DNA from 4 places in the Streptomyces sp. CA-249302 genome. Region 4 is predicted to be linked to each of the others. Evidence: riboswitches for the same ligand, from Rfam matches in the RefSeq annotation. Region 4 holds a riboswitch; each other region holds the start of a gene.
The links. Region 4 has a riboswitch for cobalamin ahead of cobN (cobaltochelatase subunit CobN). Riboswitches for the same ligand answer to the same signal wherever they lie in the genome.
Positions count from the first base shown of each region.

Region 1 (7,612 bases), 5.8 Mb from region 4:
TCTCGGCGATGTCGTCGCCCTGCGTCCGCATGGCCGACGTACCCCACACCGTCAGGCCGACGGACTTCGGGTACTCGCCGGTGTCCTGGAGGTACCGCTGCACGAGCGAGTCCGCGAGGGACTGCCCGACCTCCCAACTCAGCCTGGACGGAATCGCCTTGGGGTCGACCGAGTAGAAGTTCCGGCCGGTCGGCAGGACGTTGACCAGCCCACGCGTCGGTGATCCGGACGGACCCGCCGGGACGTAACCGCCGTCAAGCGCCTTGAGGATGTGGCCGATCTCGTCCGTCGTCCTCGCCAGCCGCGGCACGACCTCGTCGCACGCGAATTCCAACACCGCGACGGCGTCCGGGAGTTCGAAGCCGAGGACCTCGGAGACGAGCGCACGGCTCTCGGCGGTTGCCCAGCCCCGCGCCTCCATCCCCTCCGCGAACCGCCGGCACAGCTGCTCCAGCAGGTCGATCGCGTCGGCGGCCGTACGGGACGGGCCCTCGACGAGGTCCGTCAGCTCGACCGGGACCTTCACCCCGGCACCCGGCTCGGCGAGCAACTCCTTCTCGACCAGCCCGAAATGAGCGGCCAGCGCGGCCCGCAGCCCCGGCAGTGCGTTCGCCTGACCGCCCCACACCTGCGAGGCACGCAGCACGGCGAGTACCAGGTTCACCCGCGGCTCACCGACCGGCCCGCCGCCGAGAATGTGCAGCCCGTCGCGGATCTGCACGTCCTTGATCTCGCACAGATAGCCGTCGATGTGCATCACGAACTCGTCGAAGTCGCCGTCGTCCGGCTGCTCGGCGACATGCAGGTCGTGGTGCAGCTCGGCCGCCTTGACCAGCGTCCAGATCTGCGCCCGCACGGCCGGCGCCTTGGTCGGGTCGAGGTCGGAGACGAGCGCGTACTCGTCGAGCAGCTGCTCCAGCTTGGCCAGGTCGCCGTACGTGTCGGCACGGGCCATCGGCGGCACGAGGTGGTCGACGACCGTGGCGTGCCCGCGCCGCTTGGCCTGGGTGCCCTCGCCGGGGTCGTTGACGATGAAGGGGTAGATGAGGGGGAGTTCACCGAGGACGGCGTCCGGCGCGCAACCACCACTCAGCCCAAGTCCCTTGCCCGGCAGCCATTCCATCGTGCCGTGCTTGCCCATGTGCACGATGGCGTCGGCCCCAAAGGAATTCTCCAGCCACCGGTAGGCCGCCATGTAGTGGTGCGAGGGCGGCATGTCGGGGTCGTGGTAGATCGCGATCGGGTTCTCGCCGAAGCCGCGCGGCGGCTGGATCATCACGACGACGTTCCCGAACCGGAGAGACGCGAGGACGATGTCGTCCCCGTCGACGTAGAGGTTGCCCGGTGGCTCGCCCCACGCTTCCAGCATTCCGTCCCTCAGCTCCGGGTCGAGCTTGTCGAACCACGCCCGGTAGTCCGCGAGGGGCACCCGCGCGGGCGCGGCGGCCAGCTGGTCCTCGGTCAGCCACTCGACGTCATGACCGCCGGCCTCGATGAGCCGGTGGATCAACTCGTCGCCGTTGTCGGGGTATTCGGTGAGCGAGTACCCGGCGGCGCGGAGCGAGTCCAGGACCCGTACCGCCGAAGCGGGCGTGTCGAGACCGACCGCGTTCCCGACCCGCGAGTGCTTCGTCGGGTACGCCGTGAAGACGAGCGCCAGCTTCTTGTCGGCGTTCGCCTTGTGCTTCAACCGGGCGTGCCGTACGGCGATCCCGGCGACCCGCGCGGCCCGCTCGGGGTCGGCGACGTACACCGGAACCTCGTCAGGGCCCTGCTCCTTGAAGGAGAAGGGCACGGTGATGAGGCGCCCGTCGAACTCCGGGATCGCGACCTGCATCGCCGCGTCCATGGGGGACAGTGCCGCGTCCGACTCGTCCCAGGCCGCCCGGGACGACGTAAGGCAAAGTCCTTGCAGGACAGGGACGTCGAGGTCGGCGAGGGCCCCGATGTCCCAGGCCTCCTCGTCACCGCCGGCCGAGGCCTGCGAGGCGTGGGTGCCGCCGGCGGCCAGGATGGTGGCGACCAGGGAGTCGGCCTCGGCGAGGATCTCGTACAGCCCCGCGTCCGCGCCGCGCAGCGAACCGCAGTACACGGGAAGGGCGTTGGAGCCACGGGCCTCGATCGCGTCGCACAGGGTGTCGACGAAAGCGGTGTTGCCGCTGAGCTCATGGGCCCGGTAGAAGAGCACGCCCACGGTCGGGCGGCCGTCGACCCTTTCGTACGAGCCGTGGACGCCGTACTCCGGCATCTTCCGCGGCTCGACGAACCCCTCACCCGTCAGCAGCACGGTGTCGGAGAGGAACCGCGCGAGCTCGGTGAGGTTCTCGGGCCCGCCCTCGACGAGGTACCGCAGCGCCTCCGCGACGACACCGGCCGGCACCGACGACTCGGCCATCAACTCCGCGTCGGGGACGGCCTCTCCACCGAGCAGCACCGTGGGGATCCCGGACGCCTTCAGCGCGGCCAGCCCGTCCTCCCAGGCCCGCTTGCCGCCGAGCAGCCGTACGACGGCGAGGTCGGCGCCGTCGAGGAGACCGGGCAGCTCCTCGGTCACGTCCACCCGGGTCGGGTTGCCGATCCGGTAGTCGGCACCGGCTGCGGCCCTGGCCGCCAGCAGGTCCGTGTCGGCGGTCGACAACAACAGCACTGTGCTCATGCGGGCGCTCCCGGTGGAATGAAAGGCAGTCCTTGCGGCGCGCCCGACTCGATGAGCCGCCACAGCGCGTCCGTGTCCGCGTGTTCTTCGATCAGGTCGCCGAGCCGCTCGAGCTGCTCCTCGCGCAGCGCGGCGAACGAGGTGTCGGGGGCCGGCACGAAACGACGGCCCGCGGCGGCCGCCACCTCCCGCAGGAACGCCCGCCGGAACCCGTCCGACTCCAGCGAACCGTGCCAGTGGGTACCCCAGGTCTGCCCGACCCGGCAGCCGTCCAAAAAGGCGCCCCCGCCCGTGACTTCGGCGACCCCGTGATGGATCTCGTACCCCTCGACCCGCTCGCCGAGGGCCTCGCCCACCGGCCGGGTGAGCGTCTTCTCGCGCGCGAACCGCACGCGCACGGGCAGCACCCCGAGCCCGTCCACGGCCCCCTTGCGGCTCTCGACCTCGTCCTCGATGTGCTCCCCGAGGATCTGGAAGCCACCGCAGACGCCGAGGATCGGCCGCTGCTCGGCGGCCCTGCGGACCAGGGCCTCGGCAAGCCCCCGCTCCCGCAGCCACTCCAGGGCCTTGACCGTCCCCCGGGTCCCCGGAATGACGACGAGGTCGGCGTCGGAGAGCTCCTCCGGCCGGTCCACGAACCGCACCACGACACCCGGTTCGGCGGCGAGCGCGTCCACGTCGGTGAAGTTGGACATCAGCGGGATGGCACAGACGGCGACCCGCAGTACGTCCTCGCCGAGGGGCGGAGCCGTGTTCGACTCCCGGACCGTCCCCCGCAGGGACACCCGCAGCCCGTCCTCCTCGTCGATCCCCAGCCCGTGCCGGAACGGAAGCACCCCGTACGTCCGCCGCCCGGTGAGCCCGTGCAGCATGTCGAGCCCCGGCTCCAGCAGCGAGACATCCCCTCGGAACTTGTTGACGAGGAACCCCGCGACGAGCCGCTGGTCCTCGTCCGACAGCAGCGCGACGGTCCCGAAGAAGGAGGCGAAGACGCCCCCGCGGTCGATGTCGCCGACGACGAGCACGGGCAGCCCGGCGTTCCGGGCGATCCCCATGTTCACGATGTCCGTCCGCCGCAGGTTGATCTCGGCCGGACTGCCCGCCCCCTCACAGATCACCGCGTCATAAGTGCCCCGCAACTCGGCGAGGCACTCCAGCACGGTCCCGAGCAGCTGCTGCTGCCGCCCCCCGTGATACCCGCGGGCGCTCAGCTCCCCCACGGGCTTCCCCATGAGCACGACCTGACTGCTCTGCTCGCTCCCGGGCTTCAGCAGCACGGGATTCATCAGCGCGGTCGGCTCGACCCGGCAGGCCTGCGCCTGCATGGCCTGCGCCCGCCCGATCTCCGCACCCTCGCGCGTCACGAACGAATTGAGGGACATGTTCTGCGCCTTGAAGGGCGCGACCTTGACCCCCTGCCGCACCAGCCACCGGCAGATCCCGGCGGTGACCACACTCTTGCCGGCGTCGGAGGTGGTACCGGCGACGAGCAGCCCCCCGCTCATTTCGTACGTCCCTTCACCAGCAGCCGCGCGGCGACACCGACGCCGAGCGCGAGGAGACCGACGCGCCGGGACAGCCGTACCGCCCGCTCGATGTCCTGTACGGCGACGGCGCGCCCCGGCGTGTTCAGCACGGGCCGGTGCTCGACCCGCCCGCCGTACGACAGCGTCCCGCCGAGCCGCACGCCGAGCGCCCCCGCGAAGGAGGCCTCCACGGGTCCGGCGTTGGGGCTCGGATGCTTTCCGGCGTCGGTACGCCAGGCACGTACCGCTCCGCGCGGATCGCCCCCGGCGACGGTCGCGAGCGCGGCGGTGAGCCGGGCACCGGGCCACCCAACGACGTCGTCGAGCCGGGCCGAAGCCCACCCGTACCGCCGGTACTTGGCCGACTTGTGCCCGACCATGGCGTCCAGCGTGTTCACGGCCCGGAACCCGAGAAGCCCCGGCACCCCGCCGACGGCCCCCCACACCAGCGCCCCGACGACGGCATCGGAGGTGTTCTCGGCAACGGACTCGACGACGGCTCGGGCGATCCCGTCGGCGTCCAGCGCCTGCGGATCCCGCCCGCAGAGATGCGGCAGCCGGGCCCGGGCACCCTCGACGTCCCCGGCATCGAGGGACTTGCCGATCCCGCGGGCCTCCCGCGCGAGCGAGGTCCCCCCGACAACGGCCCAGGTGGCGGCGGCGGTCAGTGCGACGGAAGCGGCACGGGACGGTCGTACGACTCGCTCCGCGACGGCACCGAGCCCGACCGTCCCCCCTGCACACACGGCGATGTGCAGCGCGCCCCACCCGCGGTGGTCCCGCCACAACACCCGTTCCACGGCGCCCGCGGCCCGCCCGAAGACGGCGACCGGATGCCCGCGGCGCGGATCGCCGAGCAGGTGGTCACCGAGAAGTCCGGCGGCGGCGCCGTACGCGAAGACGCGATCGGCACGCATCGGCTCAGCCGGCCGTGGGGTGGGGCAGTGCTCGGGCGTTGACGCTCAACAGGCAGCCGCGCATGGCGATATGTCCTCACTCAGGGTGTCCACGCCCTGGTTCGACGAGACCGGCGGTGGGAGTTCCTGGCTCCCGGGGCTACCTACCCCGGTGACAGTGGCGGGACCGCGCCGGACTCGCACCGGCTTCCTCCCTTGCCGCCGTAAATGGCTCCGGCAGTCCACCACGCCCCCGAACGGCAGTCAACTTGCCGTTGACCTGCGGTGGGGGAGTGTGCTGAGGCCCACAGCGCACATGACTGCGCCCCCTGGCGTGGATGCGGTCAGGGGGCGCCGTGCGCAGGTGAGTTGTGGGGTGGCCTCAGGCCACGATCAGTGAGATCCCGTACGCCACCGCCGCCGCGCACGCCGCGAAGCAGACGTACGCGCCGGTGACCGCGAGGGGCGCCGAGCCGCCCTCGGCGGTGGCCCGCTCGCGGCGGGACAGGCCCATGATGCCGAGGGTGAACAGGGCCACGAGGCCCACGGTGACCACGAGGCTGACGCCGAAGACGGAGCCGAGCGCTTCCCAGTCGATCTTCATGGTGAGGGTTCCTTCTACCGGGGTGCGGGGCTCAGACGGCGGCCGGCGGGGTGGCCGGCTCGGTCGTGGTGGGGGCCGGGGCGGCCGGCGCGGGCGCGGGGATCGTGGCCGTCAGGCCCTCGGTCACCGTGCCCGCCGGCGGCGGCGTCACGGCGGCGATCGCCGTGGTGACCACGCCGGCCGGCTCGTCCGCGTCGTTGACGTTCGACGCGTCGACGACCTCGCGGCGGGAGAGCTTCCAGATCGCGGCGCCGGAGGCGACGAGGAAGACGGCGACGACCGCCGTGCCCCAGTCGCCGAGGTCGGTGACCGACTCGGCGAGCGCGCCCACCAGGGCGGCGGCCGGCAGCGTCAGGGCCCACGCCACGAACATCCGGGTCGCCGTGGACCAGCGGACCACCCCGCCCTTGCGGCCCAGGCCCGCGCCCATCACCGAACCGGAGACCGAGTGCGTGGTGGAGAGGGACAAGCCGAGGTGCGAGGAGGCCAGGATGACCGTCGCCGCGCTGGTCTGGGCGGCGAAGCCCTGCTGCGGCTGGAGCTCGGTCAGGCCCTTGCCCATCGTGCGGATGATGCGCCAGCCGCCGAGGTAGGTGCCGAGCGCGATGGCCAGGCCCGCGGAGAGGATGACCCAGGTGGGCGGGTCCGAGTCGGGGGCGACGGCACCGCCGGCGACCAGGGCGAGGGTGATGATGCCCATCGTCTTCTGCGCGTCGTTGGTGCCGTGGGCCAGCGAGACCAGGCCGGCCGAGGCGATCTGGCCCGCCCGGTAGCCCTTCGCGGCGGCCTTGCCGTCGGCCTTCTTGCCGAGGGTGTAGGAGAGCCGGGTCGCGAGCATCGCGGCGACGCCCGCCACCACCGGGGCCGCGATCGCCGGGATCAGGACCTTGGTGACCAGCGCGTCACCGTGCACCGCGCCCAGGCCGGCCGAGGCGATGGTGGCGCCGATCAGACCGCCCATGAGGGCGTGCGAGGAGCTGGAGGGCAGGCCCACCAGCCAGGTCAGCAGGTTCCAGAGGATCGCGCCCACCAGGGCGGCGAAGATGACCTCGGGACGTATGCCGGTCTCGTCGACGAGACCCTTGGAGATCGTGTTGGCGACCTCCACGGAGAGGAAGGCACCCACAAGGTTGAGGACGGCGGACATGGCCACCGCGACCTTGGGCTTGAGCGCACCGGTCGAGATGGTCGTGGCCATCGCGTTGGCGGTGTCGTGGAAACCGTTCGTGAAATCAAACGCGAGTGCGGTGATCACCACAATCGCGAGGATCAGCGAGAAGTTTTCCATTTACCCAGGCAATCGTTCGAGGTCATTGGTCGTACGAACGTACGTAACCTGGGTAAACGGAAGGTGAACTGAGGTGGGCTTCGCGGTGTCCAGAACGGTCAGTAGCCGCGCGCGAACCGCTTCAGTTGGGCCAGGGACCCGTTGAAGAGATTCTGGTCACCCGGCAGGCTGCCGCTGTTGTCGTACTGCCAGAAGGTCCAGAACGACCAGCCGGCCGGCAGCGACCCCGCGTCCGCCGAGTCGTGCCGCGCGATCCACAGCGCGTGGTTGGCGGCGAAGGCGCGGCTGCTGCCGGTGCACGTGTTCCACCAGTGGGCGGTCGTGTAGATCACCGGGCGGCGGCCGGTCAGCCGCTTCACCTCGTTGCTGAACGAGGCGATCCAGTCGACCATGCTCGAGTGGCTCAGGCGGTAGCACTTGTGCTTCTTGTCGTACGGGTTGTACTCGATGTCGAGCGCGGGCGGCAGCGTCCAGCCGTCCGCGGTCCAGGCGCCGCCGTGGCGCACGAAGTACGCCGCCTGCGCCTTGCCCGACGACTTGTTCGGCAGCGCGAAGTGGTACGCCCCGCGGACGATGCCGGCGTTGCGGGCGCCGTTGTACTGCTGGCCGAAGTAAGGGTTCTGGTAGTTCGTGGACTCGGTC
Region 1 is NZ_JBNJMG010000001.1:2,492,561-2,500,172, reverse strand. It holds gene cobN (cobaltochelatase subunit CobN) at 1-2,656, opposite strand, end outside; gene ACQEWB_RS11255 (cobyric acid synthase) at 2,653-4,161, opposite strand; gene ACQEWB_RS11250 (cobalamin biosynthesis protein) at 4,158-5,099, opposite strand; cobalamin riboswitch at 5,201-5,340, opposite strand; gene ACQEWB_RS11245 (hypothetical protein) at 5,461-5,682, opposite strand; gene ACQEWB_RS11240 (anion permease) at 5,714-6,970, opposite strand; gene ACQEWB_RS11235 (lysozyme) at 7,069-7,612, opposite strand, start outside.
Region 1: it holds a riboswitch for cobalamin, as region 4 does, so the genes downstream of both, ACQEWB_RS11250 (cobalamin biosynthesis protein) here and cobN (cobaltochelatase subunit CobN) in region 4, are expected to answer to the same signal.

Region 2 (7,612 bases), 7.7 Mb from region 4:
ACGAGGTGATCGAGTTCGCCTTCGAGGCGGCCCGCTCGCGCGGGGCACGCCTGCGGGCCGTGCACGCCTGGCAGCAGCCGTCCGCGATCGGGCTCGGCCCCGGCGACGTCGCCCTGGTGGACCCTCCGGAGCGGGCCGTGGAATGGCGCGGCTTCCTGGACGCCGTCCTCGAGGTGTGGCGCGAGAAGTACCCCGAGGTCGAGGTCGTCGAGACCGTCACCGAGGGACGCCCGCAGTCCGTGCTGGTACGGGCCGCCTCGGGAGCGGGCCTGCTCGTCGTCGGCCGCCGGATCACCGAACGGCCCGCCGGCCCGCGCACCGGCCCCGTCGCGCACGCCGCCATCCACCACGTCGGCTGTCCCGTGGCCGTCGTACCCCACGAGTGAGAGGCCGACATGAGCAAGCCGACGAAGTACGTGTACGCGTTCGCCGAGGGCGGCCGGGACATGGCCGCCCTGCTCGGAGGCAAGGGCGCCGGTCTCGCCGAGATGACGAGGATGGGCCTGCCGGTGCCGCCCGGGTTCACCGTCACCACCGACGCCTGCAAGGTCTACCTGGCCACGGGTGAGGAGCCGCCCGAACTCGGCGTCGAGGCGGCCCGTGCCCTGGCCGGTCTGGAGCGGGCGATGGGCCGCACCCTCGGCGCGCCCGAGGACCCCCTCCTGGTGTCCGTCCGCTCGGGTGCCCGCTTCTCCATGCCCGGCATGATGGAGACCATCCTCGACATCGGGCTCAACGACCGGTCCGTCACCGGGCTGGCCAAGGCCTCCGGGCAGGAGAGGTTCGCCTGGGACTCCTACCGCAGGCTCATCCAGATGTTCGGGCACACCGTGATGGGCGTGGACTCGGACCTGTTCGAGCGGGCCATCGCCGAACACAAGGCCCGGCGTGCGGTGGCCGACGACCACCTCCTCGACACTAGCGAACTCGCCTTGATCACCGAGGAGTTCAAGGAGATCATCCGCAAGGAGACGGGCGAGGACTTCCCGCAGGACCCGGCCGAGCAGCTCTCCCGCGCCGTCCGTGCGGTCTTCGACTCCTGGAACACCGAGCGCGCCCACGTCTACCGGCACCGCGAACACATCCCCGAGGACCTCGGCACCGCCGTCAACGTCCAGGCGATGGTCTTCGGCAACCTGGGCGACGACTCCGGCACCGGCGTCGCCTTCACCCGGGACCCCGCCACCGGCGAACGCGGCACGTACGGCGACTACCTGCCCGACGCGCAGGGTGAGGACGTCGTCGCCGGCGTGCGCGACGCGCTGCCCCTCAGCGAGCTCAGGACTCTCGACCCGCGCGCCTACGTCGAACTCGGCGACCACCTGCGCACGCTGGAGAGCCACTACCGCGACCTGTGCGACGTCGAGTTCACCGTCGAGCGCGGCAAGCTGTGGATCCTGCAGACCCGCGTCGGCAAGCGCACCGCCGAGGCCGCCTTCCGCATCGCCCACGACCTGCGCGAGGAGAACACGATCACCGCCGACGAGGCGCTGACCCGGGTGGACGGCGCCGGACTGACCCGGCTGATGTTCCCCCGCTTCGACGTGAAGGCCACCGACCAGCCGCTGGCCCACGGTGTGCCCGCCTCACCGGGCGCGGCCGTCGGCGCCGTCGTCTTCGACTCCGCCGAGGCGGTACGCCGTGCCGCCACCGGCGAGCACGTGGTCCTGGTCCGCCGGGAGACCACCCCCGACGACCTGCCCGGCATGATCGCCGCACAGGCGGTGCTCACCAGCCGGGGCGGCAAGACCAGCCACGCCGCCGTCGTCGCCCGGGGCATGGGCAAGGTGTGCGTGTGCGGCGCCGAGACCCTCGCCGTCGATCCGGCCGGCCGCCGCTTCACCACCCCGTCGGGAGTGGTCGTACGCGAGGGTGACACGGTCTCCGTCGACGGCACCGCGGGCACCGTCCACCTCGGCGAGCTCCCGCTCACCGTGTCCGAGGTCGGCCGCGCCCTGGAGACCCGCGCCGCGGCCGGTCCGCTCACCGAGGCCGTGCTCGGCGCGCTCGACCACGCCGACTCCGTACGCCGCCTCCAGGTCCGGGCCAACGCCGACACCCCCGAGGACGCGGCCCGCGCCCGCGGCCTCGGCGCACAGGGCATCGGCCTGTGCCGCACCGAGCACATGTTCCTCGGCGAACGCCGGGCGCTGGTCGAGGCGATGATCCTGGCCCGCGACGACACCGCGCGCGAGGCGGCCCTCGCGGCCCTGCTGCCGCTGCAGCGCGCGGACTTCACCGGAATCCTCGAGGCCATGGACGGGCTGCCGGTGACGATCCGACTCCTTGACCCGCCGCTGCACGAGTTCCTGCCCGACCGTACGGAACTCGCCGTACGCCTGGCCGAGGCCGCCGACCCCGACCCGCGTGACCGTGAACTCCTCGCCGCCGTCGAGCGCATGCACGAGCAGAACCCGATGCTCGGCCTGCGCGGAGTACGGCTGGGCCTCGCCGTGCCCGGCCTGATGGCCATGCAGGTACGTGCCGTCGCCGAAGCGGTCACGGCCCGTCTGCGCGCCGGTGGCGACCCGAAGGCCGAGATCATGATTCCGCTCGTGGGCACGGTCGAGGAACTCCGCCTGGCCCGCGCCGAGACGGAACGCGTCCTCGCCGAGGTCGCGTCCGAGACCGGCACCGAACTCGACTGTCCCATCGGCACGATGATCGAGCTGCCGCGAGCCGCGCTCACCGCCGCACGCATCGCCGAGGCCGCGGACTTCTTCTCCTTCGGCACCAACGACCTCACCCAGACGACCTGGGGTCTCTCCCGGGACGACGCCGAGGCCTCGTTCTTCCCGCTGTACCTGGAGAAGGGCGTCTTCGCGGTGTCGCCGTTCGACTCGATCGACCAGGAAGGCGTCGGACGTCTGGTGGAGCTGGCGACCCGGGCCGGACGCGCGGTCAACCCGCGCCTGGAGACCGGCGTGTGCGGCGAGCACGGCGGCGACCCGGACTCCATCCACTTCTTCCACCGGATCGGCCTGGACTACGTCTCCTGCTCGCCGTTCCGGATCCCGGCGGCCCGGCTGGAGGCGGGCCGAGCGGCACTCGCGCAGGCCACCGAGCGCAGCGACAGCAGGTGACCGGCGCCGCCCGCGCTCAGGTGCGGTCGCCCTTGGGCTTGCCCCTTTGGTCCAGGGCGCCGTGCCGGGGCGCCCGACGTCGGCTCGGCGCCCGTGCGCAGTTGCTCCAGGCGCCCGGGCGCTCCGGGGGGGCGAGTTGGCGTGGCCCGGAAGCTCGTGCGGTGTCAGTCGGTCATCGCCGCGGGGCACCTCGTCGGGCTCGCGTCCCTCCCGTACCTCGCGCACCGGTCCGCCGTCCGGCAGCCTCGGCCGCTCCTTCGGGCCGGGCGGGGTCAGCTCCTGGCGGCGCACCCGGGCGCCGAGCCAGAACGCGCCGAGCAAGAGGGCGACGACCACCACCCCCGCCACGACCAGGCCGCTCCCGAGTGCGCCGCGGCCCGTACGCGTGGGCCTCCATGTGCACCTGCCATCAATGACAGGACGCCGTTCCCGCGACAGACCGTCGTTCCCGGTGTTTGACGCGGTCGGCCCCGGCTACCCGCCCCTTGTGACTACGACGACCCAGCAGGAGCTCTTCCGGTTCCTGGAGGACCGCTTCGCTTGCGCCCAGGCGTGTACCGACTGCGCACGCGCGTGTGCGTTGCGCGCGAGCCTCCTGGATCCGGACGGGACACAGCACCAGGAACTCGCACGACGCAAGGGCATCATGGCCGCGGAGGTGTGCGACGCGACCTGCCGAGTGCTGTCGGAGCAGAACCGGCTGGACGAGGCCGGCCTGCACATGCAGGTGGAGTGGTGCCGCACCGTGTGCCTGGAGAGCGCGCATGTCTTCGACGCGCAGCCGGGTGCCGAGGACGGCGCGAAGGCCTGCCGGGAATGCGCCCAGGCCTGCACGGACTTCCTCGCCACCCTGAACTGACGCTCAGGGGGCTTCGCCACCGAGGGGTCGGCCGAGCCGCACGTTCCAGCGTCCCGACCTGCCGCTGAGTTCGACGGCGGTCAGCGGCGGGACGTCGGTGCGCCAGAAGGCCGACTCCGGTGCCCCGAGCGCCCGCACCACCGCGGCCCGTGCGACCTCGGGTTCGACCACGGCGAGGGTCCGCCCCGGAACGGCCGACCCCAGCCAGCCCTCGACCCGGTCGCACAGGGCCGCCACCGGCTCCCCGCCGTGCGGGGCGGAGCCGGGATCCGACAGCCAGCGGGCCAGCGCCTCCGGCTCCCGCCCGCTCACCTCCGCCAGCGTCTCCCCGCGCCAGCGCCCCGCGTCCAGCCCCGCCAACTCCGGTGCGTCCACGGCGTCGAGGCCGAGCGCGTCGGCCGTCTCACGGCAGCGCACGGTGGGGGAGGACACGGTGTGTACGGCCGCCGGGAGCGTGCCGGCGGCCGCCCGGGCCTGCCGCAACCCGGCGGCGTCCAGGGGGCAGCCGTCGTCGAAGCGGGCCTCCCTGAGGGCCGCCGTGATCGCGGGTGAGATCAAGATCACTCGGCTCGTCATACGTCCATCCCGCGCTCGACATCCCTTCAAGTCCCTTGATCCACCGGCGAAAACGGCTCCCCAAGGGCGCTCACGCCGGTTTCATGCGCTCTTGGCCGCACCCCCGCTTCGCGGTACCTTCTCGTGGATATTGACGACGGCACAGCGGAAGCCGGTGGAATTCCGGCACGGTCGCGCCACTGTATGCCGGGCACGCACCCTGGGTGCGTGCCGGGCGAGTCAGACCCGCCCGTCGTCCTGTTGCACCACCGAGACGGGACGCGAGTTCCCCAGGAGGGCCTGCCATGGCGCAGTCTGTCGCTCAGCCGACCACCACTCCCACCGCCGTACCGGCGAAGCTGCCGATCGGCGCGATCGTCCCCTGGGCGGTCTTCTTCGGCATCCTGATGCTGGTCCTGCTCTACTTCGTCGGCGCCGAGCAGGGCGCCACTTCCGTGATGAGCGGATCCGACGTGCACGAGTGGGTGCACGACGCCCGCCACCTGCTCGGCTTCCCCTGCCACTGACGGCCGGGGAGAACGTACGAGCCCATGAACTCGGCAACCGTCCGCAACCTCCTGGTGCGTGGCATGCTCGCGGGACTCGCCGCGGGCCTGCTCGCCCTCGTCGTCGCCTACTTCCTCGGTGAACCGCGCGTCGACGCGGCCATCGCCTTCGAGGAGGCGCACTCGCACGAACACGGCGTCGAAACCGTCAGCCGCACGATGCAGTCCACCGCGGGCCTGTCCACCGGTGTCCTCGTCTACGGCATCGCGTTCGGCGGCATCGCCGCCCTCGCGTACTGCTTCGCGCTGGGCCGCATCGGCCGCTTCGGGCCGCGCGCGAGCGCGCTGCTCCTGGCGGCCGCCGGCCTGATCGCCGTGTACGTCGTGCCGTTCCTGAAGTACCCGGCCAACCCGCCGTCCGTCGGCGACCCCGACACCATCGGCAAACGGACCTCGCTGTACTTCCTGATGGTCCTGCTCAGCGTCCTGCTCGCGGTCGCCACCGTGATCCTCGGCAAGCGCCTCGCGCCGCGCCTGGGCAACTGGAACGCGACCCTTGCGGCCGGGGCGTTCTTCCTCCTCGTGGTCGGGCTCGCGTACGCGTTCCTGCCCTCCTTCAACGAGGTTCCGAAGACCTTCCCGGCCACCCTGCTCTGGCAGTTCCGGCTGGCGGCCCTGGCCGTCCAGGCGACCCTGTGGACCACCTTCGGGCTGGTCTTCGGACTGCTGGCGGAGCGCGTGCTGGCTCCCGAGCCGGCGCGCGCCACCGCTGCGGCACAGGCAACACCCGTCGCCCACTGAGCACTTCACCGGCCAGGGCCCCCGGAACCGTCGAGATCCGGGGGCCCTGGCCGTTTTGCGCCTACTCCCGTTTCCGTCCGCGACGCCATTCCCAATTTCTGGAACACGTTCTACCGTGTGCGCCGTCAGGACCGGCCTGCGAAGCCTGGAGGCGCCGTGCACCTCGAATACACGCCCGAGCAGCAGCGGCTGCGCACCGAACTGCGCTCGTACTTCGCCGGGTTGGTGCCCGACAACGCCTACGCCCGGCACGGCGACCCGGCCGCCCAGAAGCGCTTCTACCGCGAGACCATCCGCCGCCTCGGCACCGACGGCTGGCTCGGCGTGGGCTGGCCGAAGGAGTACGGCGGGCGCGGCCTGACCGCGATGGAGCAGTTCATCTTCTTCGACGAGGCCGCCCAGGCGGGTGTCCCGCTGCCCTTGATGGCGCTCAACACCGTCGGGCCCACGATCATGCAGTTCGGCACCGACGAGCAGAAGGCGTACTTCCTGCCCAAGATCCTCGCCGGCCGGATCGACTTCGCGATCGGCTACAGCGAGCCCGACGCCGGCACGGATCTGGCGTCCCTGAAGACACGGGCCGTGCGCGACGGCGACGAATACGTCGTCAACGGCCAGAAGATCTGGACGACGAACGGCGACACCGCGGACTGGGTGTGGCTCGCGACCCGCACCGACCCGGAAGCCCCGCCGCACAAGGGCATCACCATGCTCCTCGTCCCCACCACCGACCCCGGCTACTCCTGCACCGTCATCCGCACTCTCGCCTCGCACGACACCACGGCCAGCTACTACGAGAACGTCCGCGTCCCCGTCGCCCGCCGGGTCGGCGCCGAGAACCAGGGCTGGCGGTTGATCACAAACCAGCTCAACCATGAACGCGTCACCCTCGCCGCCCACGGCACCATGGCGATCCGCGCCCTCCAGGACGTACAGCGCTGGGCGATGGAGACCAAGCTCGCCGACGGCCGCCGGGTCGTCGACCTCCCGTGGGTGCGCCGCCGCCTCGCCCAGACCCACACCAGGCTCGACGCGATGAAGCTCATGAACTGGCGCATGGTGCACGCCGTCCAGAACGGCACCCTCACCCCCCAGGACGCCTCCGCGGTCAAGGTCTACGGCTCCGAAGCCCGCCGGGACGCCTACGCCTGGCTGATGGAGATCGTCGGCGCGGCGGGCGAGCTGAAGGAGGGCTCGGCGGGCACGGTCCTGCACGGCGAGCTGGAGCGCGGCTACCGCTCGGCGGTCATCTTCACCTTCGGCGGCGGCAACAACGAGATCCAGCGGGAGATCATCTCGTGGATCGGTCTGGGGATGCCGCGGGTACGGCGTTAGCCTGCCGGTATGGGTGATCCGGGGCTGTTCACACCGAAGTCGGTCACATGGCAGATGCACGCCGACCCCATGATGTGGGTCGCCGGCGTCCGCGCGCTCTACCTCCAGGCGCTGCATCCCCGCGCGGTGCGCGGAGTCATGCAGAACTCCACTGCGTTTAATCGTCAAAAGAGGGGCCGCAAGGACGCCTGGGGCCGGCTGATGCGGACCGCCGACTTCGTCGGCACCACGACGTACGGGACGACCGAGGCCGCCGAGCGCGCGGGGGCCCGGGTGCGGAAGATCCACAGCATGCTCGGGGCGACCGACCCGGACACGGGGGAGCGGTACGGCGTCGACGAGCCCGAGCTGCTGCTGTGGGTGCACTGCGCCGAGATCGACTCCTATCTCCAGGTCGGGCGGCGCTCGGGTTTGAGGCTCACGGACGCGCAGGCCGACCGTTACATAGGTGAACACCGCGTCAGCGCCCGCCT
Region 2 is NZ_JBNJMG010000001.1:563,160-570,771, reverse strand. It holds gene ACQEWB_RS02520 (universal stress protein) at 1-386, shown strand, start outside; gene ppdK (pyruvate, phosphate dikinase) at 396-3,083, shown strand; partial or broken gene ACQEWB_RS02510 (DUF6479 family protein) at 3,219-3,497, opposite strand; gene ACQEWB_RS02505 (ferredoxin) at 3,571-3,942, shown strand; gene ACQEWB_RS02500 (histidine phosphatase family protein) at 3,946-4,518, opposite strand; cobalamin riboswitch at 4,638-4,767, shown strand; gene ACQEWB_RS02495 (CbtB domain-containing protein) at 4,803-5,024, shown strand; gene ACQEWB_RS02490 (CbtA family protein) at 5,049-5,804, shown strand; gene ACQEWB_RS02485 (acyl-CoA dehydrogenase family protein) at 5,961-7,139, shown strand; gene ACQEWB_RS02480 (oxygenase MpaB family protein) at 7,149-7,612, shown strand, end outside.
Region 2: it holds a riboswitch for cobalamin, as region 4 does, so the genes downstream of both, ACQEWB_RS02495 (CbtB domain-containing protein) here and cobN (cobaltochelatase subunit CobN) in region 4, are expected to answer to the same signal.

Region 3 (7,612 bases), 1.0 Mb from region 4:
AGGACGCGATCGACGCGGGGAAGGTGCTGCCGCCGGCCAAGAACATGGACGACATGCACACCGTGGTCACCAACTCCACGGTGGACGGCGTACTTTCGGCCGTTCTCGCGGTCCTGATCGTCGTCGTCATCGCGGACTCCCTGCGCGTCTGCGTCCGACATGTCCGCCGCCCCGCCCTGTCCACGCTCAGCGAGGCGCCGTACGTCGAGTCCCGGATCACCGCGCCGGCGGGGCTGATCCCGACACGGGAGGAGAAGGAGGAGGCGCGCGATGCGGTCGGCGCTGGTACGGGCGGCTAGGAGTGTGCGCTGGTACGTGCGCGAGCTGACCGACGAGTCGGCGTACGACCGGTACGTGGCGCACGTACGAAAAGACCATCCACAGGCCGAAGTTCCGTCCCGCCGCGAGTTCGAGCGGATGCGGACCGACCGTCAGGAGGAGGACCCGCGGCAGGGCTTCCGGTGCTGTTGACACCGATGTCCGGCTTTCACTGAATCGACATACCGATATACGGACGAGGTCTTCCGCTCCCTTTACACGGTGACCTAGATTGCCTGCGCATTACACAAGTGATCACAGGCGATCACAGGTATCGGCGAGGGGACGGAACCGCGGTATGTCAGATGTGCCTGAAGTGAGAGCTCCGGTGGTGACGCCGGTCCGCGTGGTGATCGCCCTCTGCCTCGTGGCACCGTTCGTGGCGTTGCTGTGGGTCGGCTCCTACGCCAAGACGGACCCGGCGTTCATCGGCATCCCGTTCTTCTACTGGTACCAGATGCTGTGGGTGCTGATCTCCACGGCGCTGACCATGACCGCGTACACGCTGTGGCAGCGTGACCAGCGCGCCCGTCGTGGGGGTGCCCGGTGAAGGACGGCGTGAACGGCGTCGCGCTCGGCGTCTTCATCTTCTTCTTCCTGGCCGTCACGGTCATGGGCTTCCTGGCGGCACGCTGGCGCAAGGCCGAGAACGAGCACTCGCTGGACGAATGGGGCCTGGGCGGACGGTCGTTCGGCACCTGGATCACCTGGTTCCTGCTGGGCGGCGACCTGTACACGGCGTACACCTTCGTCGCCGTACCGGCGGCGATCTACGCGGCGGGCGCGGCCGGCTTCTTCGCGGTGCCGTACACGATCCTGGTGTACCCGCTGATCTTCACCTTCCTGCCCCGGCTCTGGTCGGTCTCGCACCGCCACGGGTACGTCACCACCTCCGACTTCGTGCGCGGCCGCTTCGGCTCGAAGGGGCTTTCGCTGGCGGTCGCGGTCACCGGCATCCTGGCGACGATGCCGTACATCGCGCTCCAACTGGTCGGCATCCAGGCCGTGCTGGACGTGCTGGGCCTCGGCGGCGGTACGGACTCCAACTGGTTCGTGAAGGACCTGCCGCTGCTGATCGCCTTCGGCGTGCTGGCCGCGTACACCTACTCCTCCGGTCTGCGGGCCCCCGCCCTGATCGCCTTCGTCAAGGACGCGCTGATCTACATCGTCATCGCGGTGGCGATCATCTACATCCCGATCAAGCTGGGCGGCTTCGACGACATCTTCGCCTCGGCGAACGACAAGTTCACGAAGGCGGGCGCCGGCGCCCTGGTGTCGCCCCCGGCGGCCCACTGGACGTACGCCACACTGGCGTTGGGCTCCGCGCTCGCGCTCTTCATGTACCCGCACTCGATCACCGCGACGCTCTCCTCCAAGAGCCGTGACGTGATCCGCCGCAACACCACGATCCTGCCGCTGTACTCGCTGATGCTGGGCCTGCTCGCGCTGCTGGGCTTCATGGCGATCAAGAGCGGGGTCGACGTCACCAACCCCCAACTGGCCATCCCCCAGCTCTTCGAGGACATGTTCCCGAGCTGGTTCGCGGGCGTGGCCTTCGCGGCGATCGGCATCGGCGCGCTGGTGCCGGCGGCCATCATGTCGATCGCGGCAGCGAACCTCTTCACCCGCAACATCTACAAGGACTTCATCAAGCCGGACGCTACGCCGGAGCAGGAGACCAAGGTCTCCAAGCTGGTGTCCCTGCTGGTGAAGGTGGGCGCGCTGGTCTTCGTCCTGACGATGGACAAGACGGTGGCGATCAACTTCCAGCTCCTGGGCGGCATCTGGATCCTCCAGACCTTCCCGGCGCTGGTCGGCGGCCTGTTCACCCGCTGGTTCCACCGCTGGGCGCTGCTCGCGGGCTGGGCCGTCGGCATGATCTACGGCACGGTCGCCGCGTACAACGTGGCCTCCCCCACCAACCCCGACCAGAAGCACTTCGGCGGCTCCAACGCGGAGATCCCCGGCATCGGCGAGATCGGCTACATCGGCCTGACGTCCTTCGCCCTGAACGCCCTGGTGACGGTGGTCCTGACCTTCGTCCTGAAGGCCGCGAAGGCCCCGGAGGGCATCGACGAGACCAACCCGTCCGACTACACGGCGGACGCGGGCGATCCGGGAGTGGAAGTGGAGCTTCCGCCCGCTACGGCAGGTGCATCTCACCAGTAGTCACGGTGATCAATGGGTCGTCGGAAAACCGGCGGCCCATTGTCGTACCTGCCAGGCAGACTCTGGCCATGGACATCCAGATCCGCCCGGCGGACCCCACCGAATACGACGCCCTCGGCGAGATCACCGCCCAGGCCTACCTCCAGGACGGCCTCCTGGCCTTCGGAGACGAGGACGACTGGTACCTGGGCGAGCTGAGAGACGTGGCGAAGCGCGCCGCCCACGCAGAGGTCCTGGTCGCCGTCTCCCGCACGGAACTGCTCGGCGGCGTGACCTTCGCCCCCGCATCCGGCCCCATGGCGGAGCTGGCCCGCCCCGGCGAGGCCGAGATCCGCATGCTCGCGGTGGCCCACGCGGCCCGCGGCCGTGGCGCCGGCGAGGCCCTGGTCCGTGCCTGCGTCGACCGCGCGCGAGCAGCCCAGTGCACCGGCGTCGTCCTGTCGACCCAGCACACGATGCACGCCGCCCACCGCATCTACGAACGCCTCGGTTTCCGCCGTGCGCCGGGCCGCGACTGGAACCCGATCCCCGGTGACGAGTTCACTCTCCTCACCTACGAGTTGACGCTCTGAGACGACACGCGACACAACATCTGGGGGCGTCACCGCAACCCGGCACAAGATGTATGCTCATGCTCGCTGTCGCCGCAGGGGAATCCGGTGCGAATCCGGAACTGTCCCGCAACGGTGTACTTGTGCACGCCTTGTGCGTGTACGGGAGTCAGTCCGAGGACCTGCCGACAGTGCGCCCGGCCGCCGTGGCCCGGGTGCCATGACGTCCGGGCCTCGTGGAATGGGCCGGTGGACGCGACGCCGTGCGCGCTCGTGAGCTGCCCCCTGCCCTCCGCAAGGCCCCGTGCCCAGCGAGGGAGAGCCCCACGTGACCATCGCGCCAGCCGACCCGGCCTCAGCGTTCGCCCCTGTGGAACAGGACGGTCCCGCGGCCGCGTTGCTGCGGACCCTGACCGAGCTGACCGCCGACCTCCCCGACGCCGACCCCGGCCGGGTCGCCGCCGCCGCACTCCGCGGCCGGTCAGCGCGGGGGGCCGTGCCGGATGTCCTCGTGGAGTTGCGCGAGCTGGCCACGGAGGCGGCGGCCGGGCTCATCTCCGAGGACCCGGCGTACAGCAGGCTGGCGGCCAGGCTCCTCACCGTCAGCATCGCCGCCGAGGCCGCCTCCCAGGGCGTCACCACGTTCACCGGGTCCGTCGCCGTCGGCCATCGGGAGGGCCTCATCGCCGACCGTACGGCGGAGTTCGTGCGCGTCCACGCCGTGCGGCTCGACGCGCTCGTCGACCCGGCCGGCGACGACCGCTTCGGCTACTTCGGCCTGCGCACCCTGCACAGCCGCTACCTGCTCCGGCACCCGATCACCCGCAAGGTCATCGAGACGCCCCAGCACTTCATGCTCCGGGTGGCGAGCGGTCTGGCCGAGGACACCGTGCTCGATTCAGAAGCGGGGACCCGCGCCCTGGACGAAGTCGCCGCGCTCTACCGCCTGATGAGCCGGCTCGACTACCTCCCCTCCTCCCCCACCCTGTTCAACTCCGGTACCCGGCACCCCCAGATGTCGTCCTGCTACCTCCTCGACTCCCCCGTCGACGAGCTGGACTCCATCTACGACCGCTACCACCAGGTCGCCCGCCTCTCCAAGCACGCCGGCGGCATCGGCATCGCCTACTCCCGCGTCCGCAGCCGCGGTTCGCTGATCCGCGGCACCAACGGGCACTCCAACGGCATCGTCCCGTTCCTCAAGACGCTGGACGCGAGCGTCGCCGCCGTGAACCAGGGCGGCCGGCGCAAGGGTGCCGCCGCCGTCTATCTGGAGACCTGGCACTCCGACATCGAGGAGTTCCTGGAGCTGCGCGACAACACCGGTGAGGACGCCCGCCGTACGCACAACCTGAACCTCGCGCACTGGATCCCGGACGAGTTCATGCGCCGGGTCAACGCCGACGAGCAGTGGAGCCTCTTCTCCCCCGCCGACGTACCGGAGTTGGTGGACCTGTGGGGCGAGGAGTTCGACACGGCCTACCGCAGGGCGGAGGCGGCCGGGCTGGCCCGCAGGACCATCCCGGCCCGCGACCTCTACGGCCGCATGATGCGCACCCTCGCGCAGACCGGCAACGGCTGGATGACCTTCAAGGACGCCGCGAACCGTACGGCGAACCAGACGGCCGAGCCGGGCCACGTCGTCCACTCCTCCAACCTCTGCACGGAGATCCTGGAGGTCACGGACGACGGGGAGACGGCGGTCTGCAACCTGGGTTCGGTCAACCTCGGCGCGTTCGTGGTCGACGGGGACATCGACTGGGAGCGCCTGGACGAGACGGTCCGTACGGCCGTCACCTTCCTCGACCGCGTGGTCGACATCAACTTCTATCCCACCGAGCAGGCGGGACGTTCGAACGCCCGCTGGCGCCCGGTCGGCCTCGGCGCGATGGGCCTCCAGGACGTCTTCTTCAAGCTGCGTCTGCCCTTCGACTCCCCCGAGGCCAAGGCCCTTTCGACCCGGATCGCCGAGCGCATCATGCTCGCCGCGTACGAGGCCTCCGCCGACCTGGCCGAGCACAGCGGCCCGCTGCCGGCCTGGGACAGGACCCGTACCGCCCGCGGAGTCCTGCACCCCGACCACTACGGCGTCGAGCCGACCTGGCCGGACCGCTGGGCCGCCCTGCGCGAGCGCGTCGCCGCGGTCGGCCTGCGCAACAGCCTGCTGCTGGCCATCGCCCCCACGGCCACCATCGCGTCGATCGCCGGCGTCTACGAGTGCATCGAGCCGCAGGTCTCCAACCTCTTCAAGCGCGAGACCCTCTCCGGCGAGTTCCTCCAGGTCAACTCGTACCTGGTGAACGAGCTCAAGCAGCTCGGCGTCTGGGACGCCCGCACCCGCGAGGCGCTGCGCGACGCCAACGGCTCGGTGCAGGACTTCGCCTGGATCCCGGCCGACGTGAAGGCGCTCTACCGCACGGCGTGGGAGATCCCGCAGCGCGGCCTGATCGACATGGCCGCGGCCCGCACCCCGTACCTCGACCAGTCCCAGTCCCTGAACCTGTTCCTGGAGACCCCGACCATCGGCAAGCTCTCCTCGATGTACGCGTACGCCTGGAAATCGGGCCTGAAGACGACGTACTACCTCCGCTCCCGCCCGGCGACCCGCATCGCCCGCGCGGCACAGGCGACCCTCCCCGTACAGACGACGGACGCCGTCGCCTGCTCCCTGGAAAACCCCGAGTCCTGCGAGGCCTGCCAGTAATGCCCAGCAACCAGAACCTGCTCGACCCCGGCTTCGAGCTCACCCTCCGCCCCATGCGCTACCCGGACTTCTACGAGCGCTACCGGGACGCCATCAAGAACACCTGGACCGTCGAGGAGGTCGACCTCCACTCGGACGTCGCCGACCTCGCGAAGCTGTCGCCGATGGAGCAGCACCTGATCGGCCGGCTGGTCGCCTTCTTCGCGACGGGCGACTCGATCGTCGCGAACAACCTGGTGCTGACGCTCTACAAGCACATCAACTCCCCCGAGGCGCGGCTGTACCTGTCGCGCCAGCTCTTCGAGGAGGCCGTGCACGTCCAGTTCTATCTGACCCTCCTGGACACCTACCTGCCCGACCCGGAGGACCGTGCCGCCGCCTTCGCGGCCGTGGAGAACATCCCGTCCATCCGCGAGAAGGCCGGCTTCTGCTTCAAGTGGATCAACGAGGTCGAGAAGCTGGACCGCCTGGAGACCAGGGCCGACCGCCGCCGCTTCCTCCTCAACCTGATCTGCTTCGCGGCCTGCATCGAGGGGCTCTTCTTCTACGGCGCCTTCGCGTACGTCTACTGGTTCCGCAGCCGCGGCCTGCTGCACGGTCTCGCCACCGGCACCAACTGGGTGTTCCGCGACGAGACCATGCACATGAGCTTCGCGTTCGACGTGGTCGACACCGTCCGCAAGGAGGAGCCGGACCTCTTCGACGACGAGCTCGGGGAGCAGGTGACGGACATGCTGCGGGAGGCCGTCGAGGCCGAGCTCCAGTTCGCCCGTGACCTGTGCGGCGACGGGCTGCCGGGCATGAACACCGAGTCCATGCGCCAGTACCTGGAGTGCGTGGCCGACCAGCGGCTGACCCGGCTCGGCTTCGCCCCGGTGTACGGCTCCGAGAACCCCTTCTCCTTCATGGAGTTGCAGGGCGTCCAGGAGCTGACCAACTTCTTCGAGCGGCGCCCGTCCGCGTACCAGGTGGCCGTGGAGGGCACGGTCGACCTCGACGAGGACTTCTAGCCCCCGTCCAGCCCCGCCAGGCCCTGGACGGCCCATGGAGCTTCCATGGGCCGTCCATGCATCGGCTATGGAGCGGCAAAGTTCTTCCGGCGCATCTGGCTCCGCATCCTCGGCCCCGGCTACGTTCTGCCCGTCCCGCCATGTCCACAACACAGGCACAGGACGCCCAAATGTGTCATGCCCATGACGGCATCGCGCACCGCCGCCGCTACGCGCGTCACAGGCCTGCCACCTGCGTCGAGAACCCCACTCCAACGACGGAGGCAGTACCCCCATGCGTGAGAAGACCGGACGGAGTCTGCGAAGACTCCTGACCACCGCCATACCCGCCCTCGCCCTCGGCCTCGCCGGGTTGGTCGCCGCACCGGCACACGCGGCACCCGCGGTGTCCGCGACGGCCCACACCACCCGGGTCACCCAGAACGCCAAGGCCCTCACCTCCCCCGACCGGCAGACCTTCCACTCCACCGGCAAGGCGGGGCAGAAGGTGCCCACGAAGCACCTGTGCGCCACCGCCGCCCCCGGCCAGGCGGCCTGCTTCGCGCAGCGCCGTACCGACATCAAGCAGCGGCTGGCCTCCGCGGTCGCCGCCGCCGCGCCCTCCGGCCTCAGCCCGGCCAACCTGCACAGCGCCTACAACCTGCCGTCAACGGGCGGGTCGGGCCTGACGGTTGCCGTGGTCGACGCCTACAACGACCCCAACGCGGCCTCGGACCTGGCCACTTACCGTTCGACCTACGGCCTGTCGGCGTGCACGGTCGCCAACGGCTGCTTCAAGCAGGTCAGTCAGACCGGTTCGACGACCTCGCTGCCCTCCAACGACTCCGGCTGGGCCGGCGAGGAGGCGCTCGACATCGACA
Region 3 is NZ_JBNJMG010000001.1:7,237,990-7,245,601, reverse strand. It holds gene ACQEWB_RS32925 (carbon starvation CstA family protein) at 1-299, shown strand, start outside; gene ACQEWB_RS32920 (YbdD/YjiX family protein) at 271-471, shown strand; gene ACQEWB_RS32915 (DUF3311 domain-containing protein) at 617-868, shown strand; gene mctP (monocarboxylate uptake permease MctP) at 865-2,487, shown strand; gene ACQEWB_RS32905 (GNAT family N-acetyltransferase) at 2,556-3,059, shown strand; cobalamin riboswitch at 3,113-3,242, shown strand; gene ACQEWB_RS32900 (ribonucleoside-diphosphate reductase subunit alpha) at 3,367-5,742, shown strand; gene ACQEWB_RS32895 (ribonucleotide-diphosphate reductase subunit beta) at 5,742-6,752, shown strand; gene ACQEWB_RS32890 (putative Ig domain-containing protein) at 7,027-7,612, shown strand, end outside.
Region 3: it holds a riboswitch for cobalamin, as region 4 does, so the genes downstream of both, ACQEWB_RS32900 (ribonucleoside-diphosphate reductase subunit alpha) here and cobN (cobaltochelatase subunit CobN) in region 4, are expected to answer to the same signal.

Region 4 (7,612 bases):
ACCGCGGGATGCCAGGTCGGCCTGGACATGGGCCCGTACGTGGTTGGCGGAGGGCGGCTCGTCAAGGGACGCGGCCAGGCGTACGGCGTCGTCGAGGAGGCCGATAGTGTGCGGGAAGGCGTCCCGGAAGAAGCCCGAGATACGCAGGGTGACGTCGATTCGGGGGCGGCCCAACTCCTCGTAAGGGATGGCTTCCAGGCCAGTCACGCGGCGGGAGGCGTCGTCCCAGACAGGCCGGATGCCGAGCAGGGCGAGGGCCTCGGCCACGTCATCTCCCGCTGTGCGCATGGCACTTGTGCCCCACAGGGAGAGGCCGACGGAGGTGGGCCAGTCGCCGTTGTCGGTGCGGTAGCGCTCCAACAACGACTCAGCCAGGGCCTGTCCAGTCTCCCAGGCGAGGCGGGAGGGAACGGCCTTGGGGTCGACGGAGTAGAAGTTGCGGCCGGTCGGCAAGACGTTGACCAGACCGCGAAGCGGGGAGCCTGACGGGCCCGCCGGGACGAAGCCGCCGCCCAGGGCATGCACGGTGTGGTCCAGCTCCGCGGTGGTCGCGGCCAGGCGCGGGACGACCTCGCGGGCGGCGAACTCCAGGACGGCGGCGACCTGTTCGCCGTACTCCGCAGGTACGGCGGCCGGATCCCAGCCCGCGTCCTCCATCGCCTGGACGAGGGCGCGGGCCTTCTCCTCCGCCTCGTCGGCCGTCGTACGGGTCGCGGCGGACTCGTCGAGGCCGAGCGCCTCGCGCAGGCCGGGCAGGGCGGTTGTGCCGCCCCAGATCTGGCGGGCGCGGAGGATGGCGAGGACGAGATTGACGCGGTCCCCGCCCTGCGGCGGGTTGCCCAGGACATGCAGTCCGTCGCGAATCTGGGCGTCCTTGACCTCGCAGAGCCAGCCGTCGACGTGGAGGAGGAAGTCGTCGAAGCCGTCGTCGTCGGGACGGTCGGCGAGTCCCAGGTCGTGGTCGAGCTTGGCGGCCTGGATGAGGGTCCAGATCTGGGCGCGGATCGCCGGGAGCTTCGCCGGGTCCATGGAGGCGATCTGGGCGTATTCGTCGAGGAGTTGTTCCAGGCGCGCGATGTCGCCGTAGGAGTCGGCGCGGGCCATGGGCGGGACGAGGTGGTCGACGAGGGTGGCGTGGACGCGGCGCTTGGCCTGGGTGCCCTCGCCGGGGTCGTTGACCAGGAAGGGGTAGATCAGGGGGAGGTCGCCGAGGGCCGCGTCGGGGCCGCAGGCGGCGGACAGGCCGGCGTTCTTTCCGGGCAGCCACTCCAGGTTGCCGTGCTTGCCAAGGTGGATCATCGCGTCCGCGCCGAAGCCGCCGTCGGAGGCCGCGGCGGCGATCCATCGGTAGGCGGCCAGGTAGTGGTGGGAGGGCGGGAGGTGCGGGTCGTGGTAGATCGCGATCGGGTTCTCGCCGAAGCCGCGCGGGGGCTGGATGAGGATCAGCAGGTTCCCGAAGCGGAGGGCCGCGAGGACGATGTCGCCATCGGGGTTGCGGCTGCGGTCGACGAACATCTCGCCCGGCGCCGGGCCCCAGTGCTCCTCGACCACCGTGCGCAGTTCCTTGGGGAGCGTGGCGAACCAGCGGCGGTAGTCCGCCGCCGGGATTCGGACCGGGTTGCGGGCCAACTGCTCCTCGGTGAGCCAGTCCTGGTCGTGGCCGCCCGCCTCGATCAGGGCGCGGATCAGCTCGTCGCCGTCACCGGAAGCCATCCCGGGGACGTCGTCGAAGGTGTAGCCCTCGTCCCGCAGCCTGCGCAGTAGCGCGATCGCGCTGGCGGGGGTGTCCAGGCCGACCGCGTTGCCGATGCGGGAGTGCTTGGTCGGGTACGCGGACAGGACCAGCGCGAGGCGCTTCTCGGCGGGTGGGATGTGGCGAAGTCGGGCATGGCGTACGGCGATTCCGGCGGCGCGGGCCGCGCGCTCGGGGTCGGCGACGTATGCGGGGAGGCCGTCGGCGTCGATCTCCTTGAAGGAGAACGGGACGGTGATGAGACGGCCGTCGAACTCGGGTACGGCGATCTGGCTCGCCGCGTCCAGCGGAGTGACCCCCTCGTCGTTCGCGTCCCACGCGGACCGGGAGGAGGTCAGGCACAGGGCCTGGAGGATCGGGACGTCGAGCGAGGTCAGCGCACCGGCGTCCCAGGATTCGTCGTCGCCGCCGGCCGATGCCTCGGCGGGCCTGGTGCCGCCCGCGGCCAGAACGGTGGTGATGATGGCGTCGGCGGACCGGAGTTCCTCGATCAGCTCGGGCTCGGGGGCGCGGAGGGAGGCGACGTAGAGCGGGAGGGGCCGGCCGCCCGCATCCTCGATGGCCTCGCACAGGGCGCCCACGAAAGCCGTGTTCCCGCTCATGTGGTGGGCGCGGTAGTAGAGCACGGCGACCGTCGGCCCCTCGCCCCGGGAGGCGCGCTCCAGCGGCCCCCAACTCGGCGCGGGCGCCGGAGCTTCGAAGCCGTGCCCGGTCAGCAGCACCGTGTCCGACAGGAACCGGGCGAGCTGCGCCAGGTTGGCCGGGCCGCCGTGGGCGAGGTAGGCGTGGGCCTCGGCCGCGATCCCGACCGGGACCGTCGAGGCCGCCATCAGCTGGGCGTCGGGCGCCTGTTCACCGCTGAGGACGACCACCGGGCGACCATCGGCGAGCAGCAGGTCGAGACCGTCCTGCCAGGCGCGCAGGCCGCCGAGGAGGCGTACGACGACCAGGTCGGCGCCGTCGAGAAGGGCGGGGAGGTCGTCGAGCGGGAGCCGGGCCGGGTTGGCGAACCGGTAGGGCACCGGGCCGCCCGCCGCGCGGGCGCTGAGCAGGTCGGTGTCGGACGTCGACAGCAGGAGGATCATGCGGCGTCGGCCTTCCTCGGGGTCCGCGCCCCGGGCGTTGCAGGACGGCGGGAGTTCCTGACTCACCCGGCCCCGGAGGGCGGGCTCACAGTGGCGGGACCGCGCCGGATTCGCACCGGGCTTCCTCCCCTGTCGCCGTCGTGGCGTCGGCGGACCGGATGATCCACCGAGGAGCATAGTAAGGGTCACAGGAAAGGGGCGGGGCATACATCCGGCGTGATCGTGGGTATGCTCGCCGCCATGTCCACGGCTGCCCGTCGTTCATCACCCCAGGCCACAGGGGTCCCACGAGTGCGCGCTGACGCGTGCCCGGGGTCGCTGCGACTGCACGCGGCGGACGACGGGACGCTGGCCCGCATCCGGGTTCCCGGCGGTGTCCTGACCGTGCGGCAGGCGGAGGCCCTCGGCGAGGCGGCAGAACGGCTGGGCGACGGCGAACTGCATCTGACCTCGCGGGGCAACGTGCAGCTGCGGGGGCTGCGTGGCGAGTGCGGTGGAGAGTTGACCCAACTGCTGGACACGGCCGGGCTGTCGCCCTCGCCCGCGCACGAACGGGTCCGCAACATCGTCGCCTCGCCGCTGTCCGGTGTGGACGGGCGGGGCGTACGGGAGGTACGGCCCTGGCTGACGGATCTCGACGCGGCGCTGTGCGCGAGCGAGACCGCGCAGGCGTTGTCGGGGCGGTTCCTGTTCGCGCTCGACGACGGGCGCGGGGACGTGGCCGGGCTCGGCGCCGATGTGACCGTACGAGCGACGGAGGACGACAGCGCGCAACTCGCCCTCGGAACCGGGCCCGAGGCGCTGCGTCTCTCCGCCGAGGACGCCGCGCGAGGCTCCCTGCTCGCCGCGGAGACCTTCGTGGAGGCCGTGCAGGCGAGCGGGACGCACGCGTGGCGCGTGGATGAACTCTCCTGTCAGCGTGGCGAGTTGCTCCAGATGGTCAGCCACCGCCTGAGAGCCGAAGGCATCGCTCACGGGCGGCGGACCCGGGACACCGCGCATGCCGACGGGCCACTCATCGGAGCCGTGGGCAACGGCCTGTCCGTGCACGTCCCCCTGGGTCGGCTGTCGGCCCTCCGATGGCGGGAGCTGACGCGGGTCGCCGTCGGCGAGCTGCGGCTGACCCCGTGGAGCGGCGTGGTCCTTCCCGCAACGCGGGCGGACGCGGACGAGCCGCTCGCCCGCCTCGCCGCCGTCGGCCTCGTCACCGATCCCGGCTCCCCCTGGCTGCGCGTCGGCGCCTGCATCGGCCGGCCCGGATGCGCCAAGTCCCGGGCCGACGTGCAGAGCGACGCGACCGCCGCCCTCGGCACGGTCGGCCCCAACGACCTCCCCCTGTACTGGTCCGGCTGCGAGCGCCGCTGCGGCCGTCCCCGGGGCGACCGGATCGACGTGGTCGCCGCGCCAGCAGGCGGCTACCGGCTCTCCACCGCCGTACGGGGACAGCATCCGCGCACAGCCGACCTCGACGATCCCTCCCGACTCCCCGCCGCCCTGGCGGCGATCACCTCATGAGCCGTACAAGCCTGTTGACGACCGAAAGCAGCGAGAAGACCACCGTGACCCCCTACGACTACGAGAAGGACGGCGTGGCCATCTACCGCCAGTCCTTCGCCACCATCCGCGCGGAGGCGGACCTCGCCGGCCTGCCCGCCGACGTCAGCCAGGTCGCCGTCCGGATGATCCACGCCTGCGGAATGGTCGACCTCGTACGAGACATGGCGTACACACCCGCCGCCGTGGCCCGCGCCCGCGAGGCCCTGCGCGCCGGTGCGCCCATCTTCACGGACGTGCAGATGGTGGCCAGCGGAGTCACCCGCAAGCGGCTGCCCGCCGGCAACGACGTGCTCTGCACCCTCTCCGACCCCGCCGTCCCGGAGCTCGCGGCGAAGCTCGGCACCACCCGCAGCGCCGCCGCCCTGGAGCTGTGGCGCGACCGGCTGGAGGGCGCGGTCGTCGCCGTCGGCAACGCCCCCACCGCCCTGTTCCGCCTCCTGGAGATGATCGAGGCGGGCGCACCCCGCCCCGCCGCCGTCATCGGTGTGCCGGTCGGGTTCGTCGGCGCCGCCGAGTCCAAGGACGCGCTGGCGGCCTCGACTCTCGAACACCTGGTCGTACGCGGCCGTCGCGGCGGCAGCGCCATCGCCGCCGCCGCGCTCAACGCGATCGCGAGCGAGGAAGAGTGACCGGCAAGTTGTACGGAGTCGGGCTCGGCCCCGGCGACCCGTCCCTGATGACCCTACGGGCCGTCGAGGTCATCGCCGAGGCGGACGTGATCGCGTACCACAGCGCCCGCCACGGCCGTTCCATCGCCCGCTCGATCGCGGCGAAGCACATCCGCGCCCACCACGTCGAGGAGCCGCTGGTCTACCCGGTCACGACGGAGACCACCGACCACCCCGGCGGGTACAAGGGCGCCATGGAGGAGTTCTACGCCCAGGCGTCGGCCCGCCTCGCCGCACACCTCGACGCCGGCCGGACCGTCGCCGTACTCGCCGAGGGCGACCCGCTCTTCTACGGCTCCTACATGCACATGCACAAGCGGCTCGCCGACCGCTACGACACCGAGGTCGTCCCCGGTGTCACCTCCGTGTCCGCCGCCGCGGCCCGGCTCGGCACCCCGCTCGCCGAGGGCGAGGAGGTGCTGACGATCCTGCCGGGCACGCTGCCCGAGGAGGAGCTGACCGCGCGGCTGGCCTCGACGGACGCCGCCGTGGTGATGAAGCTCGGGCGGACCTTCACCAAGGTGCGCGGCGCGCTGGAGAGTTCGGGAAAGCTGGGCGAGGCCCGGTACGTCGAGCGGGCCACCATGGCCGGGGAGCGGGTCGCCGAACTGGCGGACGTGGACGCGAAGTCGGTGCCGTACTTCTCGGTGGCCGTGCTGCCCAGCCGGGCCGACGCCGAGCGGCCTTCGTCGCGAGAGCGAGGCGAGGTCGTGGTGGTCGGGACCGGGCCGGCAGGTCCCCTGTGGCTGACGCCGGAGACGCGAGGTGCGCTGGCCGCCGCCGACGACCTGGTCGGCTACACCACCTACCTGGACCGCGTGCCCGTGCGCGCCGGTCAGCGGCGACACGGCAGCGACAACCGGGTCGAGGCCGAGCGCGCGGAGTTCGCGCTCCAACTGGCCCAGCGGGGGCGGCGGGTGGCCGTCGTCTCGGGCGGCGACCCGGGGGTGTTCGCCATGGCGACGGCCGTGCTGGAGGCCGCCTCGCAGAAGGAGCACCTGGACGTGCCGGTGCGGGTGCTGCCTGGCGTGACCGCCGCCAACGCGGCGGCGGCCCGCGCAGGCGCCCCGCTCGGGCACGACTACGCCGCCATCTCGCTCTCCGACCGGCTCAAGCCATGGGAGGTCATCGCCGAGCGGCTGCGCGCGGCGGCTGCGGCGGATCTGGTGCTGGCGCTGTACAACCCCGGCTCGCGCAGCCGTACTTGGCAGGTCGGCAAGGCGCGCGAGCTGCTGCTGGAACTCCGGGCGCCGGACACGCCGGTCGTGGTGGCGCGGGATGTCGGCGGGTCTGGTGAGCGCGTGCGGATCGTACGGCTGACCGACCTCGACCCGGCCGAAGTGGACATGCGCACGATCCTGCTGGTCGGCTCCTCGCAGACCCAGGCCGTACGGCGGGGAACCGGCGAGGACGCCGTCTGGACCCCTCGCCGGTATCCCGAGACGTGAGCATGTGCGGCGCCTCCACTCCGGCGGAGGCACCGCGACCGGCTCTACTCGGCGCCTTGTTCGGCGGGGGCCAGCCCCGCCGTCCACTTCTCCTCGATCCGGCCGACCTTCCACACCAGCAGGGCCACCGCCCATGTCGCGAAGAACAGGCCGACGATGACGTAACCGATGATGTTCAGGTCGAGACCGGAGACCCAGTCCCAGAACGGGCCGTGCAGGTCCGCCTTCTCGGCGACCAGGCCCAGCAGCTCCACCGTGCCGATGATGAGGGCGACGGCGACGGACAGGCCGGTGATCGTGAGGTTGTAGTAGACCTTGCGGACCGGCTTGGAGAAGGCCCAGCCGTAGGCGAAGTTCATGAACGAGCCGTCGATCGTGTCGAGCAGCGACATACCGGCCGCGAAGAGGATCGGCAGGCACAGGATCGCGTACCAGGGCAAGCCGGAAGCCGCGCCCGAGCCGGCCAGCACCAGCAGTGCGATCTCGGTGGCGGTGTCGAAGCCGAGACCGAAGAGCACACCCAGCGGGTACATCTGCCACGGCTTGGTGATCGACTTCATGACGCGGCCGAGGATGCGGTTCATGAAGCCGCGGTTGTTGAGCTGCTCCTCCAGGGCGGCCTCGTCGAAGTGGCCGTGGCGCATCTGCCGGAAGACCTTCCAGATGCCAACCATGATCACCAGGTTGATGATCGCGATGACGTAGAGGAAGGTCCCGGAGACAGTCGTACCGATCCAGCCCGTGACGCTGTGGAGGGTGGAGTCGTCGTTCTCGACCGGCCCGGCCAGTTCCTTCACACCGAGCGAGAGCAGGAAGGCGAGAGCGAAGACGATCGTCGAGTGGCCGAGGGAGAACCAGAAACCGACCGACATCGGGCGCTGGCCCTCGTTCATCAGCTTCCGGGTGGTGTTGTCGATGGCGGCGATGTGGTCGGCGTCGAAGGCATGCCGCATACCGAGGGTGTACGCGGTGACGCCGATTCCGATACCAAAGGTCTTGGTACCCAGGCTGTAGTGCTCCGGGGCGACGATCGCCACGAGCGTGAACCAGCCGATGACGTGCAGCGCCAGGATGAACGCGGCCATCCCGCCGACGCTCGCC
Region 4 is NZ_JBNJMG010000001.1:8,277,473-8,285,084, reverse strand. It holds gene cobN (cobaltochelatase subunit CobN) at 1-2,838, opposite strand, end outside; cobalamin riboswitch at 2,871-3,021, opposite strand; gene ACQEWB_RS37540 (cobalamin biosynthesis protein CobG) at 3,067-4,353, shown strand; gene ACQEWB_RS37535 (precorrin-8X methylmutase) at 4,350-5,024, shown strand; gene ACQEWB_RS37530 (precorrin-2 C(20)-methyltransferase) at 5,021-6,511, shown strand; gene ACQEWB_RS37525 (HoxN/HupN/NixA family nickel/cobalt transporter) at 6,556-7,612, opposite strand, start outside.